DNA from 3 places in the Bradyrhizobium lupini genome. Region 3 is predicted to be linked to each of the others. Evidence: predicted binding sites of a transcription regulator. Region 3 holds the regulator's gene; each other region holds the start of a gene.
The links. Region 3 encodes LexA, which represses DNA repair genes until DNA is damaged. Its sites were predicted from a motif close to TGTTCNNNNTGTGTTCNG; they were not measured.

Region 1: the regulator LexA is predicted to act here: its motif matches at 3,962-3,979, upstream of AB3L03_RS09120 (PA0069 family radical SAM protein).
Region 2: the regulator LexA is predicted to act here: its motif matches at 1,138-1,155, upstream of uvrA (excinuclease ABC subunit UvrA).

The regions. Positions count from the first base shown of each region.
Region 1 is NZ_CP162553.1:1,865,876-1,872,510, reverse strand. Features, by position in the region: gene AB3L03_RS09130 (acetate/propionate family kinase) at 182-1,366, opposite strand; gene AB3L03_RS09125 (phosphoketolase) at 1,375-3,789, opposite strand; gene AB3L03_RS09120 (PA0069 family radical SAM protein) at 4,001-5,164, shown strand; gene AB3L03_RS09115 (VOC family protein) at 5,188-5,643, shown strand; gene AB3L03_RS09110 (ribonuclease HII) at 5,721-6,578, shown strand.
Region 2 is NZ_CP162553.1:7,655,553-7,662,187, forward strand. Features, by position in the region: gene uvrA (excinuclease ABC subunit UvrA) at 1-1,041, opposite strand, end outside; gene AB3L03_RS36860 (outer membrane protein) at 1,324-2,013, opposite strand; gene AB3L03_RS36865 (outer membrane protein) at 2,244-3,026, opposite strand; gene AB3L03_RS36870 (single-stranded DNA-binding protein) at 3,486-3,983, shown strand; gene gyrA (DNA gyrase subunit A) at 4,354-6,635, shown strand, end outside.
Region 3 is NZ_CP162553.1:7,552,007-7,558,641, reverse strand. Features, by position in the region: gene AB3L03_RS36375 (alpha-hydroxy acid oxidase) at 1-871, shown strand, start outside; gene AB3L03_RS36370 (HAD family phosphatase) at 886-1,512, shown strand; gene AB3L03_RS36365 (hypothetical protein) at 1,680-1,871, shown strand; partial or broken gene glp (gephyrin-like molybdotransferase Glp) at 2,110-3,320, shown strand; gene lexA (transcriptional repressor LexA) at 3,497-4,198, shown strand; gene AB3L03_RS36350 (hypothetical protein) at 4,692-5,126, shown strand; partial or broken gene AB3L03_RS36345 (ComEC/Rec2 family competence protein) at 5,265-6,635, opposite strand, start outside.

The sequences.
Region 1 (6,635 bases), 2.1 Mb from region 3:
CGATATTGCCGAATGTGTCGCCCCAGCCTGTCCTGTCCGTATTAATCCGGAGGTGAGCCGCAATATTGCGCGGCGCGCCGGCCGTTCGCAATCATGCAAGAGGAGGATGCGATAGCGGACGAGCGCGAGGACGGGAAAACGTGCAACCACGCTGCTGACGAGGGCTTCGAATGAACGCCGGTCAACTCGCTGTTCGCAGCACCGCCGCACAATGTCGTGCGATCATCAGTTCCTCATTCGTTGGAATGACGAAGACATCGACTGCGCTATCGCCATCGTTGATGCGCTCGCGCGCCGCATCATTCGCAGCGGCATCGATGCGCACGCCGAGCCAGTCGAGACGCTCACCGATCGCGCTGCGGATTTCGCTGGCATGCTCGCCGATGCCGCCGGTGAAGACCAGGCAGTCTAGCCCTGCAAGCGTTGTCGCCATCGCCGCCACCTCCTGCGCGGCGCGGAAGGTGAAGAGCTCGACCGCCTCCCGCGCCGCAGCTTCGCGGCTCGCAAGCAGCATGCGCATATCCGACGCGATGCCGGAGACGCCGAGCAGGCCCGATTCGTGGTAGAGTAGGTGCTGGACATCTTCGACCGACATCTTCTCGTGCTGTTGCAGATAGAGCAGCACGCCCGGGTCGAGCCTGCCGCAGCGCGTGCCCATCACCAGCCCGTCGAGCGGCGTCAGTCCCATCGTGGTGTCGATGCTGCGGCCGTCGCGCAAGCCGCACAGGCTCGCGCCGCTGCCGAGATGCGCGATCACAGTGCGCTTCGCCACGAGCTGCGGCGCGATTCGGGCGAGCCGTCCCGCGACATATTCGAACGAGAGGCCATGAAATCCGTAGCGCCGGATGCCGCGCTCTTCATAACGTCGCGGAATGGCGAAGCGGCTGGCGGGCGGCGCAATGCCGTGGTGGAAAGCGGTATCGAAGCAGGCGATCTGCGTCAGGTCGGGCCTGATCGCCGTGATAGTGCGGACCGGAGCCAGGCAGCGCGGCTGGTGCAGGGGCGCCAGCGGCGTCAGCGCTTGCAGCTTTGCGGTGACATCCTCCGTCAGCTCGACCGGAGCGGAATAGTCCGGACCGCCATGGACGACGCGATGGCCGACGGCGCGCAAGCGATGGTCGCCGAAACGATCCTCGATGAAGCCGAGCACGTCGGCGAACAGATGATCGCTGGCCGCATCCGATGCTTCCCTCCGTTTCTCGAACAGGTCTTCGCCCGCGGGACTCTTCACGACGAGCCGCGGCTTCGTCTCGTGCTCGTCAAGCAGGCCCTTGCAGAGCAGGGCGGGCTCGGCCGCCGAGATATCGAACAGGCCGAATTTGATGCTCGACGATCCCGAGTTGAGAACGAGAACCGTGTTCGACATGGCTCTCCTCAGTCGCCTGCCTCTGCCGGCGTGTTGCCGCCGGCGCTGTTCTGCCAGACCCATTCCTGGATTTCCGGCATGTCCTCGCCGTGTTCGCGCACATAGCGCGAATGCTCGATCAGCTTGTCGCGGAATTGCTGCTTCACCTGCGCCGCCCTGGTCGCGAGCCCCGGCACGCGCTCGATCGCCTCGATCGCGAGGTGATAGCGGTCGAGCTCGTTGAGCACGACCATGTCGAACGGCGTCGTCGTGGTGCCTTCCTCGGCAAAGCCGCGGACGTGCATGCCGGCGTGGTTGGTGCGGTTATAGGTCAACCGGTGGATCAGATAAGGATAGCCGTGATAGGCGAAGATCACCGGCTTGTCGCGCGTGAACAGGCCGTCGAAGTCGCGGTCGGACAAGCCGTGCGGGTGCTGCTCCCTGGGTTGCAGCGTCATGAGGTCGACGACGTTGACGACGCGGATCTTCAGCTCGGGCAGCGCCTTGCGCAGCAGGTCGACGGCAGCGAGCGTTTCCAGTGTCGGCACGTCGCCGGCGCAGGCCATCACGACACCGGGCTCGCCATTCGCATCTTCCGTGCCGGCCCAGCTCCAGATGCCGATGCCGGCGGCGCAATGCGTGGCTGCCTCCTGCATCGACAGCCATTGCGGCGCCGGCTGCTTGCCGGCGACGATGACGTTGATGCGGTCATAGGTGCGCAGGCAGTGATCGGCGATCCACAGCAGCGTGTTGGCATCCGGCGGGAAGTAGATGCGGACGATGTCGGCCTTCTTGTTGGCGACGAGATCGACGAAACCGGGATCCTGATGGCTGAAGCCGTTGTGGTCCTGACGCCAGACATGCGAGGTGAGCAGATAGTTGAGCGAGGCGATCGGTCGCCGCCACGGCAGATGCCGGGTCACCTTCAGCCATTTGGCGTGCTGGTTGAACATGGAATCCACGATGTGGATGAACGCCTCGTAGCAGGAGAAGAAGCCGTGCCGGCCCGTGAGCAGGTAACCCTCTAACCAGCCCTGGCAGAGATGCTCGCTCAGGACTTCCATCACGCGTCCGTCCTGGGCGAGATGCACGTCGTAAGGTTTTGTCGGCTCCATCCAGACGCGTTCGGTGGCCTCGAACACCGCATCGAGCCGGTTCGACGCAGTCTCGTCCGGGCCCATGATGCGGAAGTTGCGGGCCTCGGTGTTGAGGCGGATGACGTCGCGCAGGAATTTCCCGAGCTCGCGGGTTGCCTCCGCCACGACGCCGCCCGGCTGCGCTACTTCGACGGCGAAACTGCGGAAGTCCGGCAGCTTCAGCTCCTTCTTCAGAAGGCCGCCATTGGCGTGCGGATTGCCGCCCATGCGGCGATTGCCTTCGGGCGCGAGCGCCTGGAGCTCGGCAATGAGCGCGCCGTTCGCGTCGAACAGCTTTTCCGGCTCGTAGCTGCGCATCCAGTCTTCGAGAATCTTCAGATGCGCTGGGTTCTCGCGACAGTTCGCGACGGGCACCTGATGCGCCCGCCAAAAGCCCTCCACCTTCTTGCCGTCGACTTCCTTGGGGCCGGTCCAGCCCTTCGGGCTGCGCAGCACGATCATCGGCCAGCGCGGACGTTCGACGCTCTTGCGGCCGTCGCGGGCGTGCTGCTGGATCGACCGGATGCTGACGAGCGCGACGTCGAGCGCGTCTGCCATGGCCCGGTGCATCAATTTGGGATCGTCGCCCTCGACGAACAGCGGCTCGTGGCCGAGCCCGCGGAAGAGATCGCGGATCTCGTCGTCGCGCATCCGGCCGAGCACGGTCGGATTGGCAATCTTGTAACCGTTGAGATGCAGGATCGGCAGCACCGCGCCGTCATGCGCAGGATTGAGGAATTTGTTGGAGTGCCAGGACGCGGCGAGCGGGCCGGTCTCGGCCTCGCCGTCACCGACGACACAGGCGACGATCAGGTCGGGATTGTCGAAGGCCGCGCCATAGGCATGCACCAGCGCGTAACCGAGCTCACCGCCTTCGTGGATCGAGCCCGGCGTTTCCGGCGCCGCGTGACTCGGGATGCCGCCGGGGAAGGAGAATTGCCTGAACAGCTTGCGCAACCCCTCGGTATCGCGCGCGATATCGGGATAGAGCTCGCTGTAGCTGCCTTCGAGATAGGTGTTGGCGACCATGCCGGGGCCGCCGTGCCCGGGACCGCAGACATAGATCACGTTCAGGTCCAGCGCGCGGATGACGCGGTTGAGATGGGCATAAATGAAGTTCAAACCGGGCGTCGTGCCCCAATGGCCGAGCAAACGCGGCTTGATGTGCTCGGGCCGTAAGGGCTCGCGCAGCAGCGGATTGTCGAGGAGATAGATTTGCCCAACGGAGAGATAGTTCGCGGCGCGCCAATAGCGGTCGAGCAGATCGAGGTTGCTGCTCGCTGCGGCCAATTGTTGTTGATTTGTCATGTTCTTGCCGACCTTCACCCAACGATCGTCATCAACCATGTTCCGCGACGATCGATCCCTCCCGTGATCAAACGGAATCGTGGTCACGCTGGTGTTGCGTGAAGTCAAAAACCCCCGCCCGAAATTTGGGCAGCTCGACTGTGCATGGGGTTGTTTTCACGTTTTTTGTTTGTGTTCTTGATTTGTTCCTTTGACATGCTATCTTGGCTTCATGAGTCCAGCATCCTCTCATGCTCTCAAGCACCCGCCGGTCACGGCGCCCTCCGAGCCGGCGGGTGCGCCTTCTGACTTCCCTGAGCTGGCGGTCGCCATCGACCGCCAGCGCAGGCGAGGCCGGGGCGCGCAGTCCAACGCCAGCGGCCGGTTTGAGGCCGAGGCGCGCGTCGCATTCGACGATGGCTGGCAGAGCCTTGAAGAACTGCCCCCGTTCAAGACCACGGTCGGGATCGACACCTCGCGCAAGGTGATCACCCGCAACGAATCTCCCGACATCGGCTTCGATCGTTCGATCAATCCCTACCGCGGTTGCGAGCACGGCTGCGTCTATTGCTTCGCGCGGCCGACGCATGCCTATCTTGGCCTGTCGCCGGGGCTCGACTTTGAGTCGAAGCTGTTCGTGAAGCCCGAGGCGCCGGCGTTGCTCGAGAAGGAGCTTGCGGCGCCGGGCTACGAGCCGCGGATGATCGCGATCGGCACCAACACCGATCCCTATCAGCCGATCGAGCGCGAGCGCAAAATCATGCGCGGCATTCTGGAGGTGCTGGAGCGCGCCGGCCATCCCGTCGGGATCGTCACCAAGTCGGCGCTGGTCGTGCGCGACATCGACATTCTCGCGCGAATGGCCAAACGCAACCTCGCCAAGGTCGGGATCTCCGTGACCTCGCTCGATCCGAAACTAGCGCGCACCATGGAGCCGCGGGCGTCCACGCCGCCGAAGCGGCTGGAGGCACTGAAGCAGCTTTCCGAGGCTGGCATTCCGACCACCGTCATGGTCGCGCCCGTGATCCCCGCGCTGAACGATTCCGAGATCGAGCGCATCCTGGATGCCGCCGCCCATGCCGGCGTCAAGGAGGCCTCCTACGTGTTGCTGCGGTTGCCGCTCGAGGTGCGCGATCTCTTTCGGGAATGGCTGATGGCGAACTATCCGGACCGGTATCGCCACGTCTTCACGCTGATCCGCGACATGCGCGGCGGCCGTGACTACGATGCGAAATGGGGCGAGCGCATGAAGGGCACCGGCCCGATGGCCTGGACCATCGGCCGCCGCTTCGAGATCGCTTGCGACAGGCTCGGGCTGAACAAACGGCGCGCCAAGCTGACGACGGATCATTTTGCCAAGCCGAAGCGGAACGGCGATCAGCTCAGCCTGTTCTGAGGGACGAAGTGAGAGAGGCGTCTATGAGTAAGGAACCGCCAGCTCCTATCCCGCGGCTGACCGTCATCACGCTGGGCGTGAACGACATCCGCGCCAGCATTGCCTTTTACGACGCGCTCGGTTTCTCGCGCCGGCTCAAGGTAACCGGCGAGACCGTTGCGTTCTATGACACCGGCGGTCCGGTGCTCGCGTTGTTTCCCTGGGATCAACTCGCGGTCGACGCCAAATTGCCTGATCATCCGAGGCCATCGACGTTCCGCGGCATGACGCTCGCCTGGAATTGCCGCGCGCGTGAGGAGGTGGATGCGGTGCTGGTCTTCGCCGTCAGCAAGGGAGCCGCGTTGCTGAAGGCAGCACATGAGACCGACTACGGCGGCTATTCCGGCTATTTCGCCGATCCTGACGGCCATCCCTGGGAGGTCGTGGTCGCGCCCGGCATCGACGTCGGCGAGGACCGGCGGGTGCATCTGGCGGAATAGGGCGGCTGGCTTGAATAACGGGAATTGTTCGAGGTTCCCGATTGCGCAGGCCATGCCGCTTGCGCACGATCCCGGCCATGATTCGGGATCAATCCGCAAAGAAGCCGGCCAAAGGCGCGCCCAAAAAGGCTGCGCCTAAGAGCGAGAAGGCTGCGCCTGAGAACAAGAAAGCTGCGCCCAAAAAAATCGCCAAGGCGCTGGCCGGCACAAAGAGCGCCATCATCGTTGCCCCAAGCTTCCGCCGTGAGCGCGCGCTGATCAAGCGCGGCGTTTGGCCGGTAGCGGGCTGCGATGAGGCGGGCCGCGGGCCACTGGCCGGTCCGGTGGTGGCGGCGGCGGTGATTCTCGATCCCGACCGCATCCCGCGCGGCATCGACGATTCCAAGCGCCTGACGGCCGAGGAGCGCGAAAGGCTGTTCGGCAAGATCTGCGCGACCGCCCAGGTCTCGGTGGCCGTCGCCTCGCGCTCCCGCATCGACCGCGACAACATCCTGCGCGCCTCGCTGTGGGCGCTGAAGCGCGCCGTGGTGGCGCTGCCCCAGCAGCCGCGGCACGTCTTCGTCGACGGCCGCGACCGGCTCGACACGGAATGCGATTGCGAGGCCGTGATCGGCGGCGACGGCATCGTCCTGTCGATCGCAGCGGCCTCGATCATCGCCAAGGTAACGCGGGACCGCCTGATGTGCGCGTTGGCGCAGGACTGTCCCGGCTACGGTTTCGAGCAGCATAAGGGCTACGCCGTGCCCGAGCACCTCGACGCGCTCAACCGCCTCGGTCCCACCGTCCACCACCGCAGCTTCTTCGCCCCCGTCGCCGCCGCACGCGCCAAGCACATGCCCTGGACGGTCGAGCCGGCGCAGGATCTGTTTGCGGTGACCGAGATCGAGCTGCAGGTGGACGCGAGCCTGGAAGTCGACGCGTCGGCAAATCTCTAGACGAGACTCAGTTGCCACGACGCGTCACGCCCTTTATCAAAACAGTCGTGAGCGAAT
Region 2 (6,635 bases), 100 kb from region 3:
GGCCCAGGGCGCGATCGCGCCCTTGCCAATGGCGAGCTCCTTGTCGGGAATGACGAGGTCTTCGTCGACATGCTGCTCGACGCCGAGGCCGCCGCACGCGGGACAGGCGCCATAGGGGTTGTTGAACGAGAACAGCCGGGGCTCGATCTCGGGGATGGTGAAGCCGGACACCGGGCAGGCGAACTTTTCCGAGAACAGCATGCGCTCGGGTCCGCTCTTGTCGTGGATCTTTGCGGTCTTCTTCTTCTCTTCCGCGGGTGCTGCCGCAGCCGGCGCATCCGCGAATTCGATGACGGCGAGGCCCTCGGCAAGTTTCAGCGCGGTCTCGAAACTTTCGGCGAGGCGCTGGCCGATGTCGGGGCGCACCACGATGCGATCGACGACGACGTCGATGTCGTGCGGGAATTTCTTGTCGAGAACAGGGGCTTCGGCGAGCTCGTGGAAGGCGCCGTCGATCTTGACGCGCTGAAAGCCCTTCTTGAGCCATTCGGCAAGCTCTTTGCGGTACTCGCCCTTGCGGCCGCGCACGACCGGCGCGAGCAGATAGAGGCGCGAGCCCTCGGGCAGCGCCAGCACGCGATCGACCATCTGCGAGACGATCTGGCTCTCGATCGGCAGGCCGGTGGCGGGCGAATAGGGCACGCCGACGCGCGCCCACAGCAGGCGCATGTAGTCGTAGATTTCGGTCACCGTGCCGACGGTGGAGCGCGGGTTCTTCGACGTCGTCTTCTGCTCGATCGAGATCGCCGGCGACAGGCCGTCGATCTGGTCGACGTCGGGCTTCTGCATCATCTCCAGGAACTGGCGGGCGTAGGCAGACAGCGATTCGACGTAGCGGCGCTGGCCTTCGGCGTAGATGGTGTCGAACGCGAGCGAGGATTTGCCGGAGCCCGACAGCCCCGTGAACACCACCAGCTTGTCGCGGGGAATCTCGACATCGACGTTCTTGAGATTGTGCTCGCGCGCGCCACGGATGGTAATTGCGCGCAGGTTTGATCCCACGTTCTGCTGTTGGCGCTTCGCCTTGATCACTTCATCCATCCGGGTTGCCCTCAAGGAATCCCAAAGGCGCGCGATCGCGCCAACAAAAAAGGCGCGCTTCGCCCGGAACCGGGATCGGCGCCGATGGGGTTGTCAGCGAACGTAGGAAGAACGGAGACGGATTTCCAGTGGGACTTGCGAATCGTCAACGGATTGTTGGCGCACTGGCGGCATCTGGCAGGAGCAGGGTGGAACTGCGCGGCAACGTGCCCGACAAAACAAAAAGGCCGGCACAAGGCCGGCCTTTCGTAACGCGGATGGCGTTGGGGCTAAGTACTGAACTCAGTACTTGGCGACCACCGGGCCCCCGAAGTGATAGTTCACGCCGACCTGCACGGTGTGAAACTCGAGCGTGCCGGAGGGCAGGGCGCCCGAGAAGTAGGTCTCGCCGCCGAGGCTGCGAAAGAGGTACTCGCCCTTGACCGACCACTGCGGAGCGAAGAACGCTTCGACGCCCGCACCGACGGTCCAGCCGGAGTGCCACTTGCTGTCGGAAACGGTCACGCCGAGCGCGCTGACGCTGAGCTTGTTGTCGATCCAGGCGTAACCACCGGTGCCGTAAAACAGGACGTTGTTGACGGCGTAGCCGATGCGGCCGCGCACGGTTCCCATCGCATCGGTTTTGGAGCTGAGGGTGGTGCTGACGAGGCCGAAGCCGGGGACGGCAACGGGGCCGGTGACCGACGCGCTGACATCAGCCCAGGAACCATCGGCCTCGACGCCGAGCACGACATTGCCGGTCTGCCAGTTGTAGCCGGCAGTACCGCCGACGAAGCCGCCCTTCATCTTCGGGTCGGTCGAGGAATTTTCCCAAGCGCCGCCACCGACGATACCGAGGTAGAAGCCGGTCCAGTTGTAGACCGAAGCCATGGCCACCGGGGCCTTGGTGTAGGGGCGCGCCGCGAGATCAGCGGCCGAAGCCGGGGCGGCGAGAGCGAACAAACAGGCCGAAGCCAACAAAACCTTTTTCATTTTCAACTAATCCCAGTCCCAGTTTCTGATTGTGCCTTCCACGATAGGGAGGGCATCGGACTCACTTGCCCAACTGATGCCGTACTTACACCAGTGAAGCCGCAAGTTGTGTCACTCAAAAGCAACAACGGTCGGAAAACGGAACGGTTATTGACCGATTAATATTGGAGAACTGCACAGCAAAAGGCCGGCGCAAGGCCGGCCTTCGAAGTGCGATATGTCCAGCGCGATCAGTACCTTGCGATGGCCGGACCGCCCCAGCGATAGTTCAAGCGCACCAGGCCCATGTCTACGTCCTGGCGAATCCGGTCGCTGCCGAATACCGCACCCGCGGGCGTTGTGAAGCCGATCGTGCGATCGCCAAGGAAGATGTGGTCGTACTCAAAGCCCAGCGACCAGTTCGGGGCGAAGCCGAATTCCAGACCGGCCCCGACCGTGCCACCCCAGCGAGTCTCCCGGGCCGAAGCCAGCAGCGCGCCCGCGCCGGGCGTACCCGCAGCAGCGTAGATGTCGTACTTGTCACCGACGACGGCGGCGCCGCCCTTCACGTAAAGCAGCACGTTGTTCCAGGCGTAACCGACCTGACCGGTGATGAGACCGAAAGCGTCGATGCGGGAACGGTTGCGATCACCCGTCACCAAAGCGGTACCAGGGAAGAGGGTGCTCACGTTGTCGCCCCGGAAGTCAGCCCAGTTGCCCTGGCCTTCCAGACCGAACACCCAATTGGCGGACTGCCAGCGATAGCCGATCTGGCCGCCGACGGTGCCCCCTGTTGCATTGTGACAGCCTTCGCCGACGAGAACGCCGGTCGCGGGCGTGACGAAGTCCCAGCACTTGTGGCTGGAGCCACCGCCGCCGTTGATGCCGATGTAGAAGCCGCTCCAGTCGTAGATGGCGGCAACCGCCGGCGGCGGGGCTTTGGTGTAGGGACGCGCGGCCATGTCCGCCGCGCTTGCGGGAGCCGACAAGCCCATCGCCACTGCACCGATTGCACAAATAAGAAGCTTATTCATTGCCAGTCTCCCCAGGTTTCGTCCGCTTCTTATTTCCCCGAAGCGGCTGATCAGGCGCGAGGGCCCATATGAACTAAGTCCGAGGCAACCGTAGCTCTACGGAGCGGCAGAGTCCGTCTCCCAAATGCAACAAGACCGGGGCAGTGCGAGTACCCATAACTTGCTGAATGTTAAGTTCTTTCTTCCATTTTTGGGAACCTACAAAGGTTCCAATCGACGTGTGCCTTTCCGCAACACATGTGGCCGATCGATCCCACGCCTTCAGATCTGTCTTCGCCAAGAACAAATCTGGAACGAACCGGAGGTCGATGCTATATGTGGGGATAACCGGAGGGGTGACGGCCTGATCGTCGTCCGCAAGTGTTCGGCGAGCGTATAGGGTCGCCTCAACAGGCACGGCGGAACGCGGGAGCGGACCGGCCTTCTTGAATTCAGTGGCATTCGGAGCGGAGAGCGGAGATGGCGGGAAGCGTCAACAAGGTCATTCTGGTTGGAAATCTCGGCAAGGATCCTGAAATCCGCCGCACCCAGGACGGGCGGCCGATCGCCAATCTGAGCGTCGCGACCTCGGAGACGTGGCGCGACAAGGCGACTGGCGAGCGCAAGGAAAAGACCGAGTGGCACCGCGTCGTGATCTTCAATGAAGGGCTCTGCAAGGTCGCCGAACAGTATCTGAAGAAGGGCGCCAAGATTTACGTCGAGGGTGCGCTCCAGACCCGCAAATGGACCGACCAGAGCGGTGTCGAAAAGTACTCGACCGAAGTCGTGCTCCAGGGGTTCAACTCGACGTTGACGATGCTGGACGGTCGTAGCGGCGGTGGCGGAGGCGGCAGCTTCGGCGACGAGCCGGGCGGCGATTTCGGCTCCTCCGGTCCGGTCAGCAGCGCGCCGCGGCGCCCTGTTGCCGCCGGCGGCGGTGGCCGCAACAGCGACATGGACGACGATATCCCGTTCTGAGCGATTCCGCTCCAAGAACGCGGCGCCTGATGCGGACGCCCGGCCGGATGGGCGGCGCTTCTCATCTCATGTCAGAACATCCCACTAATCGACAGGACGGGCTCGGCATTTCCGGGCCCGCTTCATGTTTGGGGTGAGCTCGGATTGCGGCTTGGCAAACGCGCCGACGCGGCAAGCTCACCGCGCGGCTTTCCACGCGTGAGCGGCGATTTTGCAAGGCCGATGCGAGTGCTGTCCGAGACACCGCTCGCAAGGGCTTAAGTTGTTGGAAAAATAGGCGGAACAAGCGCTTCCCAGAACGCCGCGAGGGTGGTTATCAGAGGCTCGATGCGCTATATGATTCCCAGATAAAACCTCACCGGATTTCCCCTTGGCTGACGACGACGACAAGCCCGGCGACCAGCCGGCGCAACCCTCGGATATTCGCCCCGTCTCCATCTTCGAGGAGATGAAGAAGTCCTATCTCGACTACGCCATGAGCGTGATCGTGGCGCGGGCGCTGCCTGACGCCCGCGATGGCCTGAAGCCGGTGCATCGCCGCATCCTGTACTCGATGAACGAGCAGGGGCACACGCCGGACAAGAAGTACGTCAAGTCCGCCCGCGTGGTCGGTGACGTCATCGGTAAATATCATCCGCATGGCGACCAGTCGATCTACGACGCCATGGTCCGGATGGCGCAGGACTTCTCCATGCGCGTGCCGCTGATCGACGGCCAGGGCAATTTCGGCTCGGTCGACGGCGATCCCCCGGCTGCCTATCGTTATACCGAAGCCCGATTGACGAAGGCGGCGCTGGCTCTGCTGGCCGACATCGACAAGGACACGGTCGACTTCCAGCCGAACTACGACAACAACGAGACCGAACCGTCGGTCTTGCCAGCCAAGTTCCCGAACCTTCTCGTCAACGGCGCCGGCGGCATCGCGGTCGGCATGGCGACCAACATCCCGCCGCACAATCTCGGCGAGGTCATCGACGCCTGCGTCGCGCTGATCGACAACCCCGCGCTCACCATCGACGAGCTCATCAACATCGTGCCGGGACCCGACTTCCCGACCGGCGGCGTCATCCTCGGACGGCAGGGCATCCGCGCCGCCTATCACCTCGGCCGCGGCTCGGTCATGATGCGCGGCAAGGTCGCGATCGAGACCATCCGCAAGGAGCGCGAGGCGATCATCATCACCGAGATTCCCTACCAGGTGAACAAGGCGACGATGGTCGAGCGCATCGCCGAGTTGGTCAAGGAAAAGAAGATCGAGGGCATCGGCGACCTGCGCGATGAATCCGATCGCGACGGCTACCGCGTCGTCATCGAATTGAAGCGCGACGCCGTGCCGGATGTGGTGCTCAATCAGCTCTACAGGTTCACGCCGCTGCAGACGAGCTTCGGCGTCAACATGGTGGCGCTCGACAGCGGCCGTCCACGGGTCATGCACCTGAAGGACCTGCTGGCGATCTTCGTCGACTTCCGCGAGCGGGTCGTCACGCGGCGCACCAAGTTCCTGCTCGCCAAGGCCCGAGATCGCGCCCATGTTTTGGTCGGTCTCGCCATCGCAGTCGCCAATATCGACGAGATGATCCGCGTCATCCGGACCTCGCCCGACCCGACCACCGCCCGCGACACCCTGATGTCGCGCGACTGGCCGGCCCGGGACGTCGAGGACATGCTGACGCTGATCGACGATCCGCGCCACCGCATCAGCGAGAACGGCACGATCCGGCTGTCGATGGAGCAGGCGAGGGCCATTCTCGATCTGCGCCTGCAACGCCTCACCGCACTCGGCCGCGACGAAATCCGCGAGGAGCTCGACAAGCTCGCCGGCGAGATCGCCGACTATCTCGACATCCTGCGCTCGCGCGACCGCGTGCTGGGCATCATCAAGTCCGAGCTCGCCGAAGTGAAGGCCGAGTTCGCAACCCCGCGCCGCACCGTCATCATCGAGCAGGAAGGTGAGGTCGAGGACGAGGACCTGATCCAGCGCGAGGACATGGTCGTCACCGTCTCGCACGCCGGCTACGTCAAGCGCGTGCCGCTGTCGGCCTACCGGGCCCAGCGCCGCGGCGGCAAGGGCCGCGCCGGCATGCAGACCCGCGATGAGGATTTTGTCAGCCGGCTGTTCGTGGCGTCCACGCATACTCCGATGCTGTTCTTCTCCTCGCGCGGACAGGTCTACAAGATCAAAGTCTGGCGCCTGCCGATGGCCGCGCCGAATGCGCGCGGCAAGGCGCTGATCAACATCCTGCCGCTGGAGCAGGGCGAGCGCATCACCACCATCATGCCGCTGCCGGAGGACGAGTCCACCTGGGGCAATCTCGACGTGATGTTCGCCACGACAGGCGGCAACGTCCGGCGCAACAAGCTGTCCGACTTCGTCGATGTCCGCCGCTCCGGCATCATCGCGATGAAGCTCGACGACAACGAAGCGATCGTCGACGTGCAGATCTGCACCGAGCACGACGACGTGCTTTTGACCGGCGCCGGCGGCCAGTGCATCCGCTTCCCCGTGACCGACGTGCGCGTGTTCACCGGCCGCACCTCGATGGGCGTGCGCGGCATTGCGCTTGCCGAGGGCGACAAGGTGATCTCGCTGGCGATCCTGCGCCACGTCGAGACGACGTCCGACGAGCGCTCGGCGTACCTGAAGATGCGTCG
Region 3 (6,635 bases):
GCGCCTGCCCGTGGTCCTCGCCCCGGTCGGCGCGCTCCAGATCTTCGATCCGGATGGTGCGGCGAGCGTGGCACGCGCCTGCGGCACTTTCGGTGCGGCGCACATGCTCAGTTCGGTGTCCGAGCCCGGCCTAGAAAAGACCGCCGAAGCTGCGTCCGACGCGCTGCGGCTCTACCAGCTCTATGTGCGCGGCGATGACGCCTTCGTCGCCGACGTCGTCAGCCGGGCCGAGAAGAACGCCTACGCCGCCTTCTGCCTGACCGTCGACACCGCCCACTACAGCCGCCGCGAACGTGACATCGCCAAGCGCTACGTTCGCGAGAGCCGCTTGCGCGCCACCGGGGGCGATTACCAGAAGGGTCTGGAGTGGCGGACGGTGAAGATGATCAAGGACAAGTTCAAGATCCCGCTGATCCTCAAGGGCATCGCGACGCCGGAGGACGCGCTGATCGCGATCGATCACGGCGTCGAATGGATCTACGTCTCCAACCATGGCGGCCGTCAGCTCGATCACGGTCGCGGCGCCATGCACGTGCTGCCCGAGATCGTCGACGCCGTGAACGGCCGCGCCAAGATCATGGTCGATGGCGGTGTCTGTCGCGGCACCGACATCGTCAAGGCGATCGCGGCGGGCGCCGACCTCGTCGGCATCGGCCGGCTGCAATGCTGGGCGCTGGCGGCGGCCGGCGAAGCCGGCGTGGCGCGCATGCTGGAACTGCTCGAGGACGAAGTGCTGCGCTGCCTCGGCCTCTTGGGTGCGACCTCGTTCGCCGAGGTCAACAAATCCTGCCTGCACCAGGCGACCGCAACCAACGCGCCGAGTGTGTTCAGCGCGTTTCCGCTGTTCGACCACGAGCCGTATCGATACTGAGTGAAAGGACGCAGGTGACATCGCTCTCTCCCGGCAGCGCGGATGCGCTCCTGTTCGATCTCGGCCGCGTCGTGCTCGATATCGATTTCTCCAAGGCGATCGCCTGCTGGGCGGGACATGCCGGCTGCAAGCCCGAAGCCATCGTCGCGCGCTATGTGCGGGACAGCGAAGCCTATCGGTTGCACGAGATGGGGAAGATCAGCGATGAGGACTATTTCGCCTCATTGCGAGCCTCGCTCGGAATCGGCATTTCGGATGCGCAGTTCCTGGAAGGCTGGAACGCGATTTTCGCCGGCGAAATGCCTGACATCGCCGAGCTGCTGCCGCGCGCAGCGAAACAGATGCCGCTCTATGCTTTCTCCAACACCAACCGGCCGCACGTGGACCATTTCTCGAGGGAATATGCCGACCTCCTCGGCCATTTCCGCGAGCTGTATTTGTCGTCCAGCATCGGCCTGCGCAAACCGGATGCGGAGGCCTTCGACCACGTCGTTGCGGCGATCGGCGTGCCCGCCGGGCGCATCGTGTTCTTCGACGATCTTGCCGAAAACATCGAGGGAGCGCGCGCGCGCGGCTTGACGGCGGTGCATGTGACCTCGCCGCGTGACGTCGGGAACGCATTGAAGGCATTGGGCATTTGACGACGGTCCGTTGTCGCGAAACCCACGACGGCACGGCCCGACGGACCAATTTTGAAAAATTGAGGAACCGGATCACTTTGTACATTTTTATACAGAGTTCCGGGAACGGAATACCGCCTTCCGGACTCTTAGAGTCCGTTGGGACTTCTACGGACGGATGCATCATCGTGCTGGGCAAAACCTACCTCACCAAGCAGGCCTCTCTTCTTCTTGAATTCGCGAGGACAACTTCAGATTCGGACCTTTCCGCCAAGCTTGTGAGCAAGGCCGCCGACCTGAAATCCCAAGCCGACCCGCTGCCCGACAAGGATCAGGGATCCAAGGCGCCCGACGTAACTCCCGGGCAGGCAGGGAGCTGATCGATTCAGGCCATGGCGCGTTCTCGCCTTGCCATGATTTTCGTCGCTTCCATGACCACTCTCCTGCCGATCTGTGACCTCCTTCGGATCATGCCGCGACGCGCTTGATCCTGCCTTCCGGAACAATGTGAAGGGGCGGGATGACTGTGCCTGCTCAGCCGCTTTTGCCTCTGCGCCTGCGCTCGGCTAGAAGACGTGCGGAACATTCGCCCGAACGTGCCGAGCAGGAGTTTTCGCCGTGGCCTTGATGCCGGTTTCTGACGCGCTTGCCGCGGTGCTGGCGGGTGCAGAGCCGCTGCCGGAAGAAATGATTTCCCTCGACGAGGCCTACCATCGCGTGCTCGCGCGTGACGTCGTGGCGCGGCGCACGCAGCCGCCGCAGGCGATGTCGGCGATGGACGGCTACGCGGTGCGCGCGGCCGATGCCGCGACGATCGATTCGGAGCTCACCGTCATCGGCGAAGTCGCAGCGGGCCGACCGTTCGAGGGGACGGTCGGAGCCGGCGAGGCCGTGCGGATCTTCACCGGCGGCGTCGTTCCCTTTGGCGCGGACGCCGTCGTGATCCAGGAGGACACGGTCGCCGCCGGCAAGCGGATCACGATCAAGGAAGCCGCAATCGCCGGCCGGCACATCCGCCCCGCCGGCGTCGATTTCCGCGAGGGCGACGTGCTCCTGCGCAAGGAAGCCGTTTGACCGAGCGAGACCTCGCGCTCGCCGCCGGGATGGATCATCCGCACCTTGCCGTTGTCAGGCGTCCGAAAGTCGCGATTCTCGCCACCGGCGACGAGCTGGTGATGCCGGGCACCACGCCCGGCCACGGCCAGATCGTCTATTCCAACGGCTACGCCCTGCACGCGCTCGCCCGCAGCGAGGGCGCCGAGACCATCGACCTCGGTATTGCCGCCGACACGCTGGAGGCGACCACCGCCGGCATCCGCCGCGCCCGCGAGAGCGGCGCCGACGTCCTGATCACGACCGGCGGCGCATCGGTCGGCGACCACGATCTGGTCCAGCAGGCACTGCGGGACGAAGGCATCGCGATGGCGTTCTGGAAGATCGCGATGCGGCCAGGCAAGCCAATGATGCACGGGCGACTCGGCGCAATGGGTGTGATCGGCCTGCCGGGCAATCCCGTATCGTCCTACGTGTGCGCTTTCCTGTTCATGGTGCCGCTGATTCGCGCCCTGTCGGGCCGTTCAGTGATTCACCATCGCCGTGAACGCGCCGTGCTCGGCCGCGACGTCGGCGCCAACGACCAGCGCGAGGACTATCTGCGCGCGCATCTTGAGGAGCGTGACGATGGCACACGCGTCGTTGTTCCCGTCAATCATCAGGACTCTTCGCTGCTTGCAGATCTCGCTGCAGCACAGGTACTTCTCGTCCGCGCACCATTCGCGCCGAAGGCCGAAGCCGGCACGGCTTGCGAAGTGTTGCGGCTCCCCGTCTGAGCGCCCCCGCAACGCGCGTTCCGCGCACTTTGCTCTGTTCACGGTAAATTAAGCAGTTGCGGAACATGTATCGAACATATAGTGTCTGTTCATGATTTGTTTCGAGCATGCAGCGGCTTATGGCCGAATTCAGCGTCTCGGAATCGGACGACATCAACCGGGGGACTTTGGTCGAGATGTTAACGCGCAAACAATACGAGCTTCTGCGGTTCATCAGTGAACGTCTGAAGGAAAGCGGCGTGCCGCCCTCCTTCGACGAGATGAAGGATGCGCTCGATCTGCGCTCGAAGTCGGGCATCCATCGCCTGATCACGGCGCTCGAGGAGCGTGGCTTCATCCGACGCCTGCCCAACCGCGCCCGTGCGATTGAAGTCATCAAGCTGCCGGAGCTCCAGGCAGCCGCTGGCAGCCGCCGCGGCTTCACGCCGAGCGTCATCGAGGGCAATCTCGGCAAGGTGCGTGCGAGCGCGAGCCTGCCCGCTGACGAGGGCGAACGTCCCGTCGCGGTGCCGGTGATGGGCCGCATCGCGGCCGGCACGCCGATCGAGGCGTTGCAGACCCGCAGCCATACTATCAGCGTACCGCCTGACATGCTCGGCTCGGGCGAGCATTACGCGCTGGAAGTGCGCGGCGACTCGATGGTCGAAGCCGGCATTCTCGACGGCGACATGGCCCTGATCCAGCGCAACGAGAGCGCCGATACCGGCGACATCGTGGTGGCGCTGATCGACGACGAGGAAGCGACGCTGAAGCGCTTCCGCCGTCGCGGCGCCTCGATCGCGCTCGAGCCCGCCAACGCGGCCTATGAGGTCCGCATCCTGCCGCCCAACCGGGTGAAGATTCAGGGCAAGCTGATCGGGCTTTACCGGAAGTACTGATACCGGGAGTCTTTCTATCGGCAGTACTTCATATCGGAAGCACTTCATGCCGGAGGTGCTTGGCGCCTCGCGCGCTTCCGATCGGCATCGCCGGTCAGAGATTGGAGCGGATCATCGTCCGCTCCGGCTGGATAGCCTTTCTGGTTCTGCACAGACTATCCGGCCCCTCCTCCAACGCTGGCTCCTCGCCACGCCGACGAAGCAGCACCGCTTCAAGCAGCACCGCTTCGCGGCTCGGTTGTTCGAGGAAACAGCGACCAGCGGTCAAGTTCGGCCGTTGCAGCCAAGTTGGCAATGTTCGCGTACGCGCCTCCCGAATGCATCGCGGCGAGCTTTGTTCCTATTGAATTCGGGAAAGATAATGTGATCGCGGCTTGCGGAAGCCAGCCGCAGATTTGCCCACAACCAAGCAGAGCGTTCGTGCTTCCACTCTGATAGAGGCCTGCGCCTCGATAAGAGACGCGGGTTGCTATCCCAGCATGAGGAGCACCCGATGTGTGACTACAGCCTACATGCCGTCGCGTCGCGCCCCGCCGAAGTCGGCGAGACGATCGTCACGACAAGCTTCCGCGGCACCTCGACGCGCGGCTTCGCCTCTGCAGCCGATCCGTCTGTTGCCGTCTGCCTGCTGCCGGGGACGGAGCTCGCCTTCGCCGACGACGTCCGCTACGACAATCGCTGGATCTGGACGCGCACCATCAATTCCCGCGTGGGCAAGTTCGGCAAGATCGATCCGCACGTTCCCGACCGCCATCATGATGCGATCGAATTCCCCGACGGCAAATACGTGCTGGTGACGCAGCTCGTCGAAGGCCAGCGCGCGACGGTGCTGCAACTGCCGGTGACTCAGTCGGTCACCGAGCGCGAGCACAAGGCGCAGATCACCGCCGACAGGCAGCCGACCGTCACGCACCTGCCGATCGGCTGACAGAGCCGCCCTCCGGCTACGAAGTCGGAGGTCAGGATTGAATCGCCATCGCCGGCCGTGGCCGGCGAGATGGTGTGGTTTGCACCCCGCAGATCCGAACGGACGCACCGAACCACTGCGTTGCTCCGCACCATCAGATCAATCGTCGGCTTGCAGATCGGTGTCCGCCGGCGTTGCGTCCTTGATGCGAGGCGCGGTCGACTTTGGCGCGAGGCTGCCGTCGAAATCACCCTCGCCGGCGCCGGCCGGCAACCAGGGGCGGCTCGTGCCTCTCGCCCTCACTGCCTGAACCACAAAACCGTCACCACGCTGCGTCAGCGCCAGCGCGCTCTGGCTGGCGAGCCGCTGCCGATCGACCACCATCGCCGCGCAATCGGGCGGCGCGGGACGTCGTCACCACCAGGGCGGCCCGACTGCAATCGTCTGCGAGAGCGTCGACGCGCAGTGCCAGCGCGACCAGCCTCCCGTCGGCCAGTGGCGTCACGCAGCCGGATTCGTCGCAGGACACGCCATCGGCAAGCGAGGCTCTGCCCGCATCGCGCGGATCGGCGTCGGCAGCGAGCCATTCCTTGAGCAGAAAGCTGTCCTTGTTCGTCCTGATCAGGTGCAGATATCCGTCCCTGCCCCGCACCGCGACGCTGGCGCCATCCCCGGCAATCAGGATGTCGGGCTGCCGCGCCGACAGTCCCCAGAGGATCGCTGCCAGCAGCACCAGGGCGCCGGACCAGCGCAGCGGCGTGCGCAACAAGCCGAGCACAATGATTCCCAGGCTCGCCGCGATCAGCGGCGCGATCCCGAACGCCGGGATGCGGCCCACCGCGCCCGGCAAGGACGCGACCCAGCGCGAGACCGCGACCATCCACTCGATGCCAATCCCCATCACCCACCAGAACACGCTGTCCAGCCCGAACGGCGCAGCAAGCAGCCCCAACAGCCCCGCCGGCATCACCAGCGCAGAGACCACCGGCATCGCGCCGAGATTGGCGAGCACGCCGAACGGCGTGACACGGTGGAAATGAAAGGCGGCATAGGGCGTGGTCGCAAGTCCCGCAATCAGCGAAGCCATGAACAGCATCGCAATCTCGCGCCCACCCCACATCGCAATGCGCGCAGTCGCCGAATTGTCCGGCGAGGCAAACAAATTGGGCATGCCGATCTGCACCAGTGCGACCAAGCCGAGCGTTGCCGCAAACGACATCTGAAAACTCGGATGCACCAGCGCTTCCGGCGCGACCGCCAGCACGATCAGCGCAGCCACAGCAAGCGTGCGGAAGGTGATGGCGCGGCGATCGACCATCACCGCGATCAGCACCACCGCCGTCATGAAGAACGACCTTTGCGTGGCGACCTCCGCGCCCGACAGCAGCAGGTAGAACGCAGCGGCGACCAGCGCGGCGGCGGCCGACCATTTCTTGATGGCGAAGCCGGCCGCCAATCCGGGGATCAGAGCGAGCAGCGCGCGCACCGCGAAGAACACGACGCCGGCAACGACGGCCATGTGATAACCGG